DNA from 3 places in the Streptomyces sp. NPDC029526 genome. Region 1 is predicted to be linked to each of the others. Evidence: riboswitches for the same ligand, from Rfam matches in the RefSeq annotation. Region 1 holds a riboswitch; each other region holds the start of a gene.

Evidence for each region. Region 1 has a riboswitch for cyclic di-AMP ahead of AB0F01_RS18205 (M23 family metallopeptidase). Riboswitches for the same ligand answer to the same signal wherever they lie in the genome.
Region 2: another riboswitch for cyclic di-AMP. It lies ahead of AB0F01_RS06250 (transglycosylase SLT domain-containing protein); the one in region 1 lies ahead of AB0F01_RS18205 (M23 family metallopeptidase).
Region 3: another riboswitch for cyclic di-AMP. It lies ahead of AB0F01_RS30365 (transglycosylase family protein); the one in region 1 lies ahead of AB0F01_RS18205 (M23 family metallopeptidase).

The regions. Positions count from the first base shown of each region.
Region 1 covers NZ_JBEZWE010000007.1:118,172-123,488, forward strand. Annotated here, with positions in the region: gene AB0F01_RS18195 (pitrilysin family protein) at 1-1,052, shown strand, start outside; gene AB0F01_RS18200 (pitrilysin family protein) at 1,049-2,437, shown strand; cyclic di-AMP (ydaO/yuaA leader) riboswitch at 2,639-2,801, shown strand; gene AB0F01_RS18205 (M23 family metallopeptidase) at 2,814-3,587, shown strand; gene AB0F01_RS18210 (GntR family transcriptional regulator) at 3,794-4,489, shown strand; gene AB0F01_RS18215 (HPr family phosphocarrier protein) at 4,895-5,176, opposite strand.
Region 2 covers NZ_JBEZWE010000002.1:151,609-156,925, forward strand. Annotated here, with positions in the region: gene AB0F01_RS06240 (GNAT family N-acetyltransferase) at 1-1,014, opposite strand, end outside; gene AB0F01_RS06245 (HAD family hydrolase) at 1,458-2,387, shown strand; gene AB0F01_RS06250 (transglycosylase SLT domain-containing protein) at 2,351-2,830, opposite strand; cyclic di-AMP (ydaO/yuaA leader) riboswitch at 2,836-2,998, opposite strand; gene AB0F01_RS06255 (polyprenyl synthetase family protein) at 3,555-4,565, shown strand; gene AB0F01_RS06260 (sigma-E factor regulatory protein RseB domain-containing protein) at 4,878-5,317, shown strand, end outside.
Region 3 covers NZ_JBEZWE010000031.1:1,990-7,306, reverse strand. Annotated here, with positions in the region: gene AB0F01_RS30385 (Ppx/GppA phosphatase family protein) at 1-158, opposite strand, end outside; gene AB0F01_RS30380 (DUF501 domain-containing protein) at 155-703, opposite strand; gene AB0F01_RS30375 (septum formation initiator family protein) at 799-1,275, opposite strand; gene eno (phosphopyruvate hydratase) at 1,389-2,669, opposite strand; gene AB0F01_RS30365 (transglycosylase family protein) at 3,260-3,970, opposite strand; cyclic di-AMP (ydaO/yuaA leader) riboswitch at 3,975-4,144, opposite strand; gene AB0F01_RS30360 (transglycosylase family protein) at 4,670-5,317, opposite strand, start outside.

The sequences.
Region 1 (5,317 bases):
CCCACCAGCTGGAGCTCGCGCTGTGGCTGGAGGCCGACCGCATGGGCTCGCTGCTGGCCGCCCTGGACGAGGAGTCCATGGAGAACCAGCGCGACGTCGTCAAGAACGAACGCCGCCAGCGCTACGACAACGTCCCCTACGGCACGGCCTTCGAGCGGCTGACCGCCCTCGTGTACCCGGAGGGCCACCCCTACCACCACACGCCCATCGGTTCGATGGCGGACCTGGACGCGGCGACCCTGGAGGACGCCCGCCGCTTCTTCCGCACCTACTACGCGCCGAACAACGCCGTGCTGTCGGTCGTCGGCGACATCGACCCCGAGCAGACGCTCGCCTGGATCGAGAAGTACTTCGGTTCCATCCCGTCCCACGACGGCAAGCCCGAGCCCCGTGACGGCTCCCTGCCGGACGTGATCGGCGGGGAGCTGCGCGAGGTCGTGACGGAGGAGGTGCCCGCGCGTGCCCTGATGGCCGCCTACCGGCTCCCGGAGGACGGCACCCGGGCGTGCGACGCGGCGGACCTGGCGCTCACCGTCCTGGGCGGCGGGGAGTCGTCGCGCATCTACAACCGGCTGGTGCGCCGCGACCGCACCGCCGTCGCCGCCGGGTTCGGCCTGCTGCGGCTCGCCGGGGCGCCGTCCCTGGGCTGGCTGGACGTGAAGACGTCCGGTGACGTCGAGGTGCCGGTGATCGAGGCGGCCGTGGACGAGGAGCTCGCCCGGTTCGCCGAGGAGGGCCCCACGGCCGAGGAGATGGAACGCGCGCAGGCCCAGTTGGAGCGCGAGTGGCTGGACCGGCTCGGCACGGTCGCGGGCCGTGCCGACGAACTGTGCCGGTACGCCGTCCTGTTCGGCGACCCGCAGCTCGCCCTGACCGCGGTGAGCCGGGTCCTGGAGGTGACGGCCGAGGAGGTGCAGGAGGTCGCCAAGGCCCGCCTGCGCCCCGACAACCGCGCGGTGCTCGTCTACGAGCCCCTCGCCGCCGGGGACGAGGACCCCGCACAGGCCGCCGTGGCCGCCGGCACCGACGAGAACGAGGAGACGGCGAAGTGACCGAGCTCGCCCCGATGGACTTCCACCCGCAGCCGCAGGCGGGCGACGCCAAGCCCTGGGCCTTCCCGGCCCCCGAGCGCGGCACGCTCGACAACGGCCTGACCGTGCTGCGCTGCCACCGCCCCGGCCAGCAGGTCGTCGCCGTCGAGGTGGTCCTCGACGCGCCGCTGGAGGCGGAGCCGGCGGGTCTCGACGGCGTCGCCACGATCATGGCGCGGGCCTTCTCCGAGGGCACCGACAAGCACTCCGCCGAGGACTTCGCCGCCGAACTGGAGCGCTGCGGCGCCACCCTGGACGCGCACGCCGACCACCCCGGTGTCCGCCTCAGCCTGGAGGTGCCGGCCTCCCGGCTCACCAAGGGCCTCGGGCTGCTCGCCGACGCCCTGAGGGCGCCGGCCTTCGCCGACAGCGAGGTGGAGCGGCTGGTCCGCAACCGCCTCGACGAGATCCCGCACGAGTTGGCCAACCCCTCGCGCCGGGCGGCCAAGGAGCTCTCCAAGGAGCTGTTCCCCGCCGACGCGCGCATGTCGCGCCCCCGCCAGGGCACCGAGGAGACCGTCGAGGGCATCGACGCGGCGGCCGTGCGCGCCTTCTACGAGCGGCACGTGCGGCCCGCCACGGCCACCGTGGTGGTGGTCGGTGACCTCACGGGCATCGACCTGGACGCGCTGCTCGGGGACACCCTCGGCGCGTGGACCGGTTCGCCGGGGCAGCCCCGGCCCGTTCCGCCGGTGACCGCCGACGACACCGGGCGGGTCGTGATCGTCGACCGTCCGGGAGCCGTCCAGACCCAGCTGCTCATCGGCCGCGTCGGCGCCGACCGGCACGACCGGGTGTGGCCCGCCCAGGTCCTCGGCACGTACTGCCTCGGGGGCACCCTCACCTCCCGCCTGGACCGCGTCCTGCGCGAGGAGAAGGGCTACACCTACGGCGTCCGCTCCTTCGCCCAGGTCCTGCGGTCCGCGCCGGACGGCACGGGCGCGGCCATGCTCGCCATCAGCGGTTCCGTGGACACCCCCAACACCGGGCCCGCACTGCAGGACCTGTGGAACGTGCTGCGCACGCTTGCCGCCGACGGCCTCACCGACGCCGAGCGGGACGTCGCGGTGCAGAACCTGGTGGGCGTGGCGCCCCTGAAGTACGAGACCGCCGCGGCGGTCGCGAGCACTCTGGCGGACCAGGTGGAGCAGCACCTGCCCGACGACTACCAGGCCGAGCTGTACCGGCAACTGGCCGCGACCGGCACCGTGGAGGCCACCGCGGCGGTCGTCAACGCCTTCCCGGTCGACCGGCTGGTGACCGTCCTCGTCGGCGACGCGGCGCAGATCAAGGCGCCCGTGGAGGCCCTCGGGATCGGCGAAGTGACCGTGGTGGCGGCCGAGTAGGACCCCGCGCAGTTTCCGCGCGCACGGCGCCCTGGTGACGGGAACGTCACCAGGGCGCCCGTATGCCCGAATTGGGGCGGAGGATGTCTGTCTGCCCTGTGGTGTGCGCTACAAATACCCCGATCCGTTTGAGGATCGAGCGGCCTCCCGCATAGCTTCGTGCGGGCTGTTCGTCGGGCAGTGCGCCGCACCCGCGGCACCGGACAGCCATCGCCGAATCCCCGTACGGCGCGAGTCAGGGGAGCCGGGGACCCACCGTCCCCAGGGGTGCATCGGACGCCCGCGCGTGTCGCGAGGGGGTCCGTAGGAGACCTTCCTGCTCCGAACCCGTCAGCTAACCCGGTAGGCGAGAGGGAAGGAAAGGACCAGCCTGTACATGGCGTTCACCCACGCCGCCGGCAAGCACCGCCGCCCCAGCCGCGTCCGTCGCGGCACCGCCCGCGCCGCGGGCGTCGCGGCCCTCGCCGGTTCCGGTGTCGCCGGTTCCCTCGCGGCCCCCGCGATGGCCGCCGAGCCCGCCGCGGCCCAGACCGGCATCACCCCCGTCGTCACCCTCGGCGACACGGTCGCCGACCAGATCGACGCCCAGGCCGCCGCGCAGCACGAGGCGGCCCGCGAGGCCGCCGAGGCCGAGGCCCGCAAGGCGGCCGAGAAGGCCGCCCGCAAGAAGGCCGCCGAGGAGGCGGAGCGGGCCCGCGAGGCGCAGGAACGCGCCGCCCGCGAGGCCGAGCGCGAGCGCCTCGACGCGTTCGTCTCGCCGATCCCCGGTTCCTACGTGTCCACCGGCTACAAGACCGGCGGCGCCGTCTGGTCCTCCGGCAGCCACACCGGGGTCGACTTCCACGCCGCGAACGGCACCCCCGTGCAGTCCGTCGGCCGTGGCACGGTCGTCGAGGCCGGCTGGGGCGGGGCCTACGGCAACCAGGTCGTCATCAGGATGCACGACGGCACCTACACCCAGTACGGCCACCTGTCGTCCATCGGCGTCTCGGTCGGCCAGGAGGTCACGCCGGGCCAGCAGATCGGTCTCTCCGGTTCCACCGGCAACGTCACGGGGGCGCACCTGCACTTCGAGGCGCGCACCAGCGCCGAGTACGGTTCGGACCTCGACCCCGTCGCGTACCTGCGCGCGCACGGCGTCTCCCTCTGACACCCCTTCCGGCCGCGGTCCGCGCCCGGAACACCCGAAAAGCCCCGGCTCGCCGAGCCGGGGCTTTTCGCGTCACGCGCACAGGGTGGCCGAAAAACAAGCAGGAATGTTCTCCGTCCCTCAATGAATCCCGCGCATTGCTTTAGAGTCACGGAAAGGACGTCCGCCGACGCGGCGTTTCCCGGGAATCGAACCGGAGGTCGCTCATGCGTGTTCCCGCGCACTCGGTGTGCGCCGCGATCCGCGACGACATCGTCGCCGGCGTCCATGCGCGCGGCAGCCGGCTCACCGAGGAACTCCTGGCCCGCCGCTACGGCGTGTCCCGGGTGCCGGTGCGCGAGGCGCTGCGCACGCTGGAGGCGGAGGGGTTCGTGGTGACCCGGCGGCACGCGGGCGCGTGCGTCGCCGAGCCCACCGAGCGGGAGGCCGCGGACCTGCTGGAGATGAGTCTGCTCCTGGAACCCCTCGGTGCCGCCCGGGCCGCCCGGCGCCGCACCGACGCCCACCTGAAGGTGCTGCGGGGGCTGGTCCGCCTGGGACAGCAGCGGGCCCGCGGGGGCAGCAGCGACGACCTGCGCTCCCTGACCGGCTGGTTCCACGAGACGCTGGCCCAGGCGGCGGGCAGCCCCACGCTGGCCTCGACCCTGACCGGACTGCGGCACAAGATCGCCTGGATGTACGCGGTGGAGGAAGCGCCCGACCCGGTGCAGACGTGGGCCGACCGCGGCCTGGTCGTGGACGCCGTGGCCCGTGGCGACGGCGAGCGCGCCCGGGAGGCCACCGCACGGCTGCTGGAGCGGACCCACCCCGCCCATCGGCTGCGCCCGCTGTCCGGTGCCGACCTCGCGGAGCGCGTGAGGACCTCGAAACGTCCCGTCAACACTCCGAGCATGCCCGCTTAACACGAGCACGGTAGAAAAAGGGCAACGCTTTCGCGGGCTTTTCCCGCCCTGCACGAGCCTGGTGAATACTAGGGTGGATTTCCTGTGCAGATTCCTGTGCAAATTCCCTGTGTGGATTTCCCGTCCGGACTCCCCGTCCGCCCGGCAGGCGTCATTCTGTCCGGGGCGGAAGGCCATGCCCGGGCCGGGCATTCCCTGTCCGGTCAGAGATCCTCCTGCCCGGGAGAAAAGGCGAACGGAAAGGCCCACCCGGGGTCCCCGGGTGGGCCTCTCGTCAGTACGCATCCGCGCCCCGCGCCCCGCGCGCACGGCGGGCAGGGAGACGGGGCGCGGTCCGTGCCGGGCGCGCGGCGGGCGCGGCGGTCGTGCGTCCGCGCGCCCGGGCGCGTCCCGCGGTCCGGCGTGTCAGACCGTTTCGGGCAGTTCCTCCAGGCCCTCGGCGACCAGCTTGGCCAGCCGGTCCAGAGCGGCGTCCGCGCCCTCGGCGTCGGAGGCCAGCACGATCTCCTCGCCGCCCTGGGCGCCCAGCCCCAGGACCGCCAGCATGGAGGCCGCGTTGACGGGGTCGCCCCCGGCCTTGGCGATCGTCACCGGGACGCCTGTGGCCGTGGCGGCTCGGACGAAGATGGAGGCGGGGCGGGCGTGGAGGCCCTCGGCCCAGCCGACGTTGACGCGGCGCTCAGCCATGTGATGTTGCCCTTCGCTGTTCAGGGTTGTCTAGACCAGTTTCCCACATCGTGAAGCGTGTCGGAGCGGCACCCGCTCCCGCTCCGTGCGCACGGCCGGACCGCGGCCTCGGCCCTGCCCCGCGCACCCACAGACTGCCTC
Region 2 (5,317 bases), on a different contig from region 1:
CGCCAGGCGCGGGCGGGCGCGGACGAAGCCGTGCGCGCGACGCACCGGCTCGCGGCTCAGCCGGTGCAGCGCCGCTCCCGCGCCCGGACGGGTCACCGCCCCTTCGTGGACGGCGAGTTCGCCGGTCTTCAGCGAGTCCTTGTACTCGGCCCGGCCGCGCCCCATGTCGAGCAGGCCCACGCCCACGGCGGCTGCCGCCTCCGCCATCCGCAGGTGCAGCACCAGCCCGGGCGAGTACTTCGCGAACTCCGGATCGTAGGCCGGGAACCAGCAGGCCAGCACCGAGGCGGAGCGCAGGCCGAAGTGGGCGGCGACGGGACGGTCGCCGGCGTGGAGGACCGACAGCGTGCCCGTGCACTGCTCGGCCCGGGTCTCCGCGAGGCGGGCCACCAGCCGGGCGATCCACTCCTGCGCGAACCGGTCGCGCCGGCCCGTCCTGCGGTACTGCGCCGACTTCCACTCCATGAGCGTGCGCAGCGCGGCCGGGTCGCGTTCGTCGAGGACGAACCGGACCGGACCGACCTGGCGGCCGAGCCGGCGCTCCTTGGCCAGCGTGGTCTTCAGGAACTTCGGCGACTGCGTGCGCAGCACCGACTCGTAGGTCTCGTAGCCCTTCTCCACGTCGATGACGTAGGTGGCGTGCTCCTCGGCCGCGTACGGCACGAACAGCGGCTGGTCCGCCTCCAGGTTGTCGAAGGCGAAGCTGGACAGGGAGCAGGCGCGCAGCAGTTCACGGGCGTCCGGGACCGCCCCCGGCGCCAGGATCGCTCCCTGGCAGTCCGACACCCCCAGCCCGATCGCCCGGCCCTGCCCCCACGGCCCCCGTTCGTACGGCAGGAAGCCGGCCGGCTCCGCGCCCTCGTACACCACGGCGACCCGGGCCCGCGGCCGGACCCGTCCGACGGCCGTGGTGAACTCCGGTTCCATGAACGGATTGCGCGGTGTGTCCGCGGCGGCGCGCAGGGCACGCCACCGTTCCCTCTCCCCCTCGCCGAGCTCCTCCGGCCTCAGCACACGCGTGCGTCCACTGTTCACCCGACCCCCCGATCAAGTCCCCCCTGGACCCTTGGAAGGTACCGCCGGGGACCGATGGCCGGTAGGTGGCGTCCTGCCCTTTTTGCCACCTGGTGCACAAACCGTCGACGACCGGGCACGCTCCGGGGCGGTCGGTCCGGGGCCGTCGGTCCGAGGCGGTCGGTCCGGGGCGGTCGGTCCGGAGCCGTCGGTCCGGGGCCGTCGGTCCGGGCACGCTCCAAGACCGTCGTACCGGGCGGCGGGCGGCGGGCGGCGGGCGGCCGGCCCTGCGGGGCGGGGTGGTCGGGCGCGCGCAGCCGGCCCGACGGGGCGGTCGGGCGCGTGCGGCCGGGGTGGCGCGCGGTGGCGGGGCGGGGCGGATGCGAGGAGCGGGGGGCCCGACGTGGTGAATGGGGGGCGTGCGCTGTCCGTATTCTCTGATCATGGCCGCACCCACCGCATATTCACTCATCGCCACCGACCTGGACGGGACGCTGCTGCGCGGCGACGACACCCTGTCGGACCGGACCCTCGCCGCGCTCGCGCAGGCCACGCGGGCCGGTGCCCGGCATCTGGTGGTGACGGGACGGCCGGCCCCCCGGGTGCGCCCCCTCCTGGAGGACCTCGGCTGCACGGGGCTCGCGGTGTGCGGGCAGGGCGCGCAGGTGTACGACGCGGGGACGGACCGGCTGCTGTGGTCGGTGACCCTGGACCGGGAGCTGGCGGAGACCGCGCTCGGCAAGATCGAGGCGGAGACGGGGGAGGTGTACGCGGCGGTCGACCAGGACGGGGTCGACGGGCTCACGCTGATCGAGCCGGGTTACCGGATGCCGCATCCCACGCTGCCCGCGGTGCGGGTGGAGCGGCGCTCGGACCTGTGGGCGCGGCCGATCAGCAAGGTGCTGCTGCGCCACCCGGTGCTGTCCGACGACGAGCTGGCGGCGACGGCCCGTTCGGTGATCGGCTCGCTGGCCACCGTCACCATGTCGGGGCCGGGCACGGTGGAGCTCCAGCCGTGCGGGATCACCAAGGCGACCGGCCTGGCGCTGGCGGCCGGGCACCTGGGCCTGAGTCCGGCGGACACCCTCGCATTCGGTGACATGCCCAACGACATCCCCATGTTCGACTGGGCGGCCCGAGGTGTCGCGATGGCCAACGCCCACCCGGAGCTGAAGGCGGTGGCCGACGAGGTCACCACGACGAACGAGGACGACGGCGTGGCCGTCGTCCTCGAGCGACTGTTCGGCGGGGGGCCGGTGCCGCACGTGCCCCAACACGTGCCGCACCCGTCCGCCCCGGGTGTCCCGTCCCCGCCCGCCGCGGGGAGGGTGGTGGCTCAGTACGCCCCGAAGACGTTGTCGATGGAGCCGTAGCGGTCGGCCGCGTAGTTGCAGGCCGCCGTGATGTTGGCGACCGGGTCGTACGGGTCGTAGACGGTGCCGGGCACGTGGTAGGCGGCGAAGGTCGGGTCGATGACCTGGAGCAGGCCCTTGGACGGGGTGCCCTTGGCGGCGTTGGAGTCCCACAGGTTGATGGCCTGCGGGTTGCCCGAGGACTCGCGGATGATGTTGCGGTGGATGCCCTCGTAGGAGCCGGGGATGCCGTGCTGGGCCATGACGGACAGCGACTCGCGGATCCAGCCGTCGAGGTTGTTCGGGTACACCGTCGCCGCGGTGGCGGCGGCCGGGGTGGCCGCCGCGGCGTTGGAGGCGCCGAACAGCGGCAGGGCGGCCACGGCGACGCCGGTGCCGGCCACGGCGAGGGTGCGGGCGAGACGGCGACCGCCGAAGCGGCGGAGCTGACCGGATGCAGGCATGTCTGTGTTCCTCTCCTACGCCTGCGAGGTGAGCTGTCGGGTTCGGACGGGAGAGTGTCCGGCCGTGCCCCTGCGGGCACGGCTTCACCCCGAGCCGTTCCGGCGCGTGGCCGTCCCGGCGACTTACCTGGGTCCCCCGCTCCTGCCGTGCGTGAGTGAGTTCGTCGATGGGTGGTGCGGGCGGCGGCAGGATTCGGCGTCCGCCCGGCGGCCCGGAACGTATGCGAGAGCACACGCCGGGAACAAGTGCGGCCGTCACGGTAAACGCTGCTTGATCTTGACATGGGCGGTTTGCGCCACTTGATCCTTTGCGGTCGCCACGGCCCAACTCGCCACGGGGCAACGGGGAACCGGCGGCTCGCGCCCGTCGTCCCTCTGTCGGGTGGCGCGTGACCGACCTCACGGGCCGGGGGCCGTCGGAGCATTTCACGCCAAGGGGAATTCGCTTGGTAATTGCGGCAAATCGGGCGTCGGGACGGGCAGGATGGTGCGCATGTCGAGGAGTGGCCCGGAGTGCGCAGAGATTCGCCCCGGAAAGTCGGAAAATGTTCCCTGTTGTCATCCGATCGAAAACGGGCCGGTCCTGATCGTCTCCTGCCCGGCCCGTATCCCCGGGCCCTGGCGGTGATCGAAACATGACCGGATACGCTGACTTGAGTGATGGCAGCGACCTATCGACAAACCGTGTAAACGCCAGTGGACACCAGCAGACAGGAGACCCCTCGTGACCGTCGTCGGGCCGTTCGGGCTGAGCGTGCGGGACCAGGCTCTGGAAGCCGATGTCCAGGCCGGGATGACGGCTGTCGAGGAAGGGCTGCTCGAGGCCACCAAGAGTGAGGTCCCCTTCATCACGGAGGCCGCCCAGCACCTGGTGCGGGCCGGCGGGAAGCGGTTCCGGCCGCTGCTGGTGATGCTCTCCGCCCAGTTCGGCGACCCCTACGCGCCCGGCATCGTGCCGTCGGCCGTGGTGGTGGAGCTGACCCACCTGGCCACGCTGTACCACGACGACGTGATGGACGAGGCCGCCGTGCGGCGCGGGGTCCCCAGCGCCAACACCCGCTGGGGCAACTCCGTCGCCGTCCTCACCGGCGATTTCCTCTTCGCCCGGGCCTCGCAGATCCTGGCCGACCTCGGCCCCGAGGCCGTCCGCGTGCAGGCCGTGGCGTTCGAGCGGCTCGTCACCGGGCAGATCCTGGAGACGGCGGGCCCGCAGGACGGCCGGGACCCCGTGGAGCACTACCTGGACGTGCTCGGCGGCAAGACCGGCTCCCTCGTCGCGGTCTCCTGCCGGTTCGGCGCCATGATGTCCGGCGCCGACGACACGGTCGTGGACGTGCTCACCCAGTACGGCGAACGCCTCGGCGTCGCGTTCCAGCTCGCCGACGACGTCCTGGACATCGCCTCCGACTCCCACGAGTCGGGCAAGACCCCGGGCACGGACCTGCGCGAGGGCGTCGCCACCCTGCCGGTGCTGCGCCTGCGCGAGCGGGCGGCCCGGCTCGGACTGGCCGACGACCTCGCCCTGTGCGAACTGCTCGACTCCGACCTCACCGACGACCGCCGGCACGCCGAGGCGCTGCGCCTGCTGCGCGCCCACCCCGCCCTGGAGCAGGCGCGCCGGGACACCGTCCGCTACGCCCAGGAGGCGCGCGCCGTGCTGGCCCCGCTGCCGGAGTGCGAGGCGCGGACGGCCCTGACGGAGCTGTGCGACGCCGTGGTGCACCGGGCGGGCTGACCCCCGGCCCGGACCGGCCGCGTGCGGTCCGGCACCGTGGTGCGCCGGGCGGGCCGGCCCCGGCCCGGACCGGCCGCCGCGTCCCGCCCCCGACGACCCCTACTGGTAGGCGGACCCGTGGCGCCCCGATGTCATACCCCAGCAGTACACGGAGTTGGGTCCGCGGTCTGACGCATCCTCCGCTGCGGTTTGGTCAGATGGAACACGACGGACATCACCAGTCCTCACCGATTCGGGTGAGAACGGCGGCTCGGGGTGAACAGGTGCGCAGCACGCGACGCAGGCCGCCGCCGACCAGGAGGTAAGGCACACATGGCACCGAACGCATCCGACGACCAGACGCCCGCGGAGCCGGCCGTCGAGCCCGGCCCGGCCCGTCGCAGGGCCGCCCGGTACGTCGTCCCGGTCACGGTGATGGGGGTGGCGGCCGCGACCATCGGGCTGGTGCCCGCCATCGCCAGCTCCGGTGACCCCGACCTGCCGGACATCACCGCCGCCCAGCTCATCGAGAAGATCGCGAAGTCGGACGTGGAGCAGCTGTCCGGCACCGTGAAGGTCACCACCGACCTCGGCCTGCCCGACCTCGGAGGGCTGGAGAGCAGCCTCACCTCCGGTGCCCTCGGCCAGGGCGGGGACGGATCCTCCGCCGACCCGTCCGCCAAGCTGACCGAGCTGGCCTCCGGTACCCACACGCTGCGCGTCGCCGCCGACGGCCCGGAGCGGCAGAAGCTGTCCCTCCTCGACGGCTCCGA
Region 3 (5,317 bases), on a different contig from region 1:
TGCGGCGCCAGCCGGCCGGTCCGGTCGACGCCCTCGCCGAGCCGCACGATCGTCATGCGCCGGTCCAGGTCGGTCAGTTCACCGGTTCCGGGGTCGACGTCGGCCACCAGCAGACGGATCGAGTTGGTGCCGCAGTCGATGGCGGCGACCCTGTTCATCGGGCGTCCTCCTGCTCCGCGGCGGCCGTGTCCTCGGGCGTCACGCACGGGCCCTTGCGCCACCACTCGGGGAGCATGGCCAGCGCCTCGTCGCCCAGCGGGTTGACGCCGGGGCCCGCGGCCAGCGAGTGGGCGACCAGGACGTGCAGGCACTTCACCCGGTCCGGCATGCCGCCCGCGCTCGGGAAGCCCGTCAGCTCCTCGATCTCGTCGCGGCGGCGGATGTAGTCCTCGTGCGCCGCCCGGTAGGAGGCCGCCAGCTCCGGGTCGGTGGCCAGGCGTTCGGTCATCTCCTTCATCACGCCGTTCGCCTCCAGCGTCCCGATCGCCGAGGAGGCGCGCGGGCAGGTCAGGTAGTAGAGCGTGGGGAAGGGGGTGCCGTCGGGCAGCCTCGGCGCCGTCTCGACGACGTCCGGCTGTCCGCAGGGGCAGCGGTGGGCGATCGCGCGCAGTCCGCGCGGGGGCCGGCCCAACTGCTGCCGGAAGGCCGCGACGTCCGCGTCGGTGGGCTCGGTGCGCGGGGTCGTGGGCGGGGGTGTGTCCATCGTTGTCTTTCTTCGGGGTGTCACGGGTGCCGGGCCGCCGGACGGCGGCGGTCATGGGGCGGGATCACCGGTCGGCGGCGGTCACGGGCGCGGGGTCACCGGTCGGCGGCGTCGGCCTTGTCGACCCCGTCCCAGACGTTGGCGTACCAGGGGCGGTCGGCCGCCCGGGTGTCGGTGCGCGACCGCTTCACCGGGCCCGGGTCGACCACGACGAACCCGGTCTCGCCGGGCATGACGTAGTGCAGCCGACGGCGGATCTCCTGCTCGGCGTAGGCGTCGTCCTGCCAGCGGGCCTTGAGGTCGCGCAGTTCCTCGACGCGCTGCCGGGCCTCCTCCTGCTGCCGCTGGAGGTCGGCGATCTCGGCACGCTGGGAGACGTACTGCCGCATCGGGTAGGCGAGGGCCACGATCAGCGAGCAGACCACCAGGGCGAGCAGCGCGGCCCGGCCGGTGAGCCGGGAGCGGCGCGCCTGCCGCTTGGTCTGCGAGCGGTAGACCCGGGCCGCGGTCTGCTCACCGAGGAGCCGGATCCTGGTCGTGGTGGAGAAACGGTCCCGGTCCTTCACCGCCATGTGCCCGCCTCCGGTTCGCCGTCGTCGTCCGTGGGTCTACGTGCGTACGTCCCCGCACACGGTACGGGACCGGGGCGGGGACGTACGGACGACGCTTCCTACGGAGCGGGCGCTCAGCCCTTGAAGCGGGGGAAGGCGCTGCGGCCCGCGTACACCGCGGCGTCGTCGAGGATCTCCTCGATGCGCAGCAGCTGGTTGTACTTGGCGACACGCTCCGAACGGGCCGGGGCGCCGGTCTTGATCTGGCCGCAGTTGGTGGCGACGGCCAGGTCGGCGATGGTGACGTCCTCGGTCTCGCCGGAGCGGTGGGACATCATGCACTTGAAGCCGTTGCGCTGGGCCAGCTCGACGGCGTCCAGGGTCTCGGTGAGCGAACCGATCTGGTTGACCTTGACGAGCAGGGCGTTGGCGGCGGCCTCGTCGATGCCGCGGGCCAGGCGCTCGGGGTTGGTGACGAACAGGTCGTCACCGACGAGCTGCACCTTGTCGCCGAGCTTGGCGGTGATGGTCTTCCAGCCGTCCCAGTCGTCCTCGAACAGCGGGTCCTCGATGGAGACCAGCGGGTACGCCTCGACCAGCTCGGCGTAGTACTCGGTCATCTCGGCGGCCGTGCGCTCCTTGCCCTCGAAGACGTAGGAGCCGTCCTTGTAGAACTCGGAGGCGGCGACGTCGAGCGCCAGGGCGATCTGCTCGCCGGGGGTGTAGCCGGCTTCCTTGATCGCTTCGAGGATGAGGTCGAGGGCCTCGCGGTTGGAGCCGAGGTTCGGGGCGAAGCCGCCCTCGTCGCCGAGGCCGGTGGCCAGGCCCTTGCTCTTCAGGACCTTCTTCAGCGTGTGGTAGACCTCGGTGCCCCAGCGCAGGGCCTCGGAGAAGGACTCCGCGCCGATCGGGGCGATCATGAACTCCTGGATGTCCACGTTGGAGTCGGCGTGCGAGCCGCCGTTCAGGATGTTCATCATCGGCACCGGCAGCAGGTGCGCGTTGGGGCCGCCCAGGTAGCGGAACAGCGGCAGGTCGCTCGCCTCGGACGCGGCGTGGGCGACGGCCAGGGAGACACCCAGGATGGCGTTGGCGCCGAGGGAGCCCTTGTTGTCGGTGGCGTCCAGGTCGAACATGGCCTGGTCGATCAGGCGCTGCTCGGTGGCGTCGTAGCCGACCAGCTCCGGGCCGATCTGCTCGATGACGGCGAGGACGGCCTTCTCGACGCCCTTGCCCTGGTAGCGGTCGGGGTCCCCGTCCCGCAGCTCGACGGCCTCGAAGGCGCCCGTGGAGGCGCCGGAGGGAACGGCGGCACGCCCCGTGCTGCCGTCGTCGAGGCCGACCTCGACCTCGACCGTGGGGTTGCCTCGGGAGTCCAGGATTTCCCGGGCTACGACGACGTCGATGGACGGCACGAGCATCTCCTTCGTGGATGTGACGCGAGTGGGCAGGGCCTCGGTGGCTCTGCGAGACCGAGCCTAACCGGCTCCGGGCGATCGGCCATCCGGTCGCCCATCCCCTGGACATCCGTGGCTCGTGCCACGGAGTGCCGCGGGGGACAGAGCGAAGCTTAGATTGTTTCTTCGCGGAACAAAGACGGCCCGGGAGACCGTGACCGGAAAGTGCCCGGCCCGAAGCCCCGGGAGGAGCCAGGGAAGAGCCCGGGCGGAGCCCGGTGAGGAGTGCGGGAAGCCGTCCGGCGGGAACTGCGGGAAGCCGTCCGGCAGGGAGCCCGGGGCCGTTCAGCGAGACGCCCCGCACGGAGTTCGGCGAGGAGTCCGGGAAGCCGTCCGGCGGGGACTGCGGGAAGCCGTCCGGCAGGGAGCCCGGGCAGCCGTCCGGCGAGACGCCCCGCACGGAGCCCGGGGCGGTTCAGCGAGGCGCCCCGCAGGGGAGTCCGGGAGGAGTCCGGTCATGGCCCCGCCCCGGTGCGTACGGGGATCACGCACCGGGGCGGGGAGCCGGGGGCCAGGGGGCCGGGAGACGCGGCCCTGGGGCTGCTTCCTTACTTCAGGTGCAGCTGCTGACCCGGGTAGATGAGGTCGGCGTCCTGGACGACGTCGTCGTTCAGCTTGAACAGCTTGGCCCAGCCGCCCTTGACGTCGTGCTCCTCGGCGATGGAGCTGAGGGTGTCACCCTTGACGACCTTGTACTCGCCGTCGCCCTTCTTGACCTTCTTGCCGGTCGGGGTGGTGACGGTCTTCTTCTGCGCCGGGCGCTCGGCGGAGCGCGACGGCTTCTGCTGCTCGGTGGAGCGCTCGGCGGTGGAGCCGGTGTCCTGCTTCGGGGCGCTCTGCTGCGAGGCGCCACCCTGGTTCTGGGTGGAGCCGCCGCCGGTGTACGCGGCGCTGGACAGGCCCTTGCCGCAGACCGGCCAGGCACCCTTGCCCTGGCCCGCGAGGACCTTCTCGGCGATCTCGATCTGCTGGGCCTTGGTGGCCTGGTCGGCGGTGGAGGCGTACTTCGTGCCGCCGAAGCCGGCCCACGTGGAGGCGGAGAACTGCAGACCGCCGTAGTAGCCGTTGCCGGTGTTGATGGACCAGTTGCCGCCCGACTCGCACTGGGCGACGGCGTCCCACTCGGCGGCGGTGGCGGCGGAGGCGTTGCCGGCCGCCATCAGCGGGGCGGCGACGGCGGCGCCGGTCACGCCGGCGACGGCGATGGCGCGAGTGGCCTTGGACGGACGACGGTGCTTGCCCTTGCCGGAAAACAGCATGGTTGGATCCCCTCACCGACGCCTACGAGGTGAGCTGTCGGGTTCGGGCCGGTTGAGTTGCCCGGCCACGCCCCTCTCGGGACGCGGCTTCACCCCAAGCCGCACCCGGCGTTCAACCACCGGATCCGGCGCCTACCTTGGGTCCCCCGCTCCTGCCTACGGCGCACTGGTGCGACGACTGTTCCCGGGCTGCCACTGGCAGGATTCGGCGTGGCGGCAGCCGGGGCCCGCGATGGCGAGCGGTCACGACCGTAGACACGCGTTCGGCGGAATTTCAAAGACGATCACGGCTTCTGAGACCTATGTCTCACAAACTTTAAACCGGACATTCAGTACGAAACATGACGTCAACTGTCGCCGCCCGGAGGGCTGTTCGCCCGCCCCTTTCGCCCGGAACGCCCCCGGTCAGAAGCTTCTGACCGGGGGCGTTCCACCCAAGTGGGCTATTTCGGGACGCTGCTGGCGGCAGGACGGGAGAGGGCTGGCCATCCGCTCCCGGGAGAGAGCGGGTTCTCCCGTGGTTCCGAATAGGTTCGCCGCTGGATCCGGACGGGTTCGCCGTCGGATCCGGGCGGGTTCGCCACCGGCTCCGGACGGGTTCGCCGCTGGATCCGGGTGGACTCGCCACCGGCTCCGGACGGGTTCACCGCTGGATCCGGACGGGTCAACCGCTGGATCCGTACAAGGGGAACCGGCTCGTCACTGGTTCCAGGAGGAGAGCGGGCTCGTCCCCTGCGCCGACAGGGACGCTTCGGGCGTGGCGGACGGCTGGGCCGGAACGGCCGGGGTGGACGACTCGGCGGCGGACCAGAGGCCCAGGACGGCACTCACGCCCGGCGTCCCGCCCATCACTCCGCGCGCGGCACCGGCGTCCTGCGCCACGTAGCCGCCCTCCGGAGCGCCCGCACGGCCTCCGCCTCCGGCGACCTCTTCCGGGGCGGGCGCGCCACGGTGGCGGCCGGTGCCCTCCGAGGGGGTGCCGGCGGATGCGGACGGGGCGTCACCCTGGTCCGCACCGCTCTCCTTGCCCGCATTGCGGGATTTCTCACCCTCGGCGGAGGGGGAAGCCGGACTGGTGGGCGAGGCGGCCGGGTCGTCGGCCTTCCCGGTGGCGTCACCCGAACCGTCCGCGGTGCCGGTCCCGTCCGGGGTGCTCTGCGACGGGGAGGGGGTCGCGGACGGGGCGCCGGATCCGGACTCCGGGCCGGCGGGCGGGACCGAGGAGTTGCCCAGCCCCAGGGAGTTCGGAATGTCCGTTTCTTCCGTAGCGGCGCCGTCCTGTCCGGCGCCACCGCCGGACGAGTCGGGCTGGAGCCCCGCGACGAGACCGCAGGTCGCCCAGTCGCC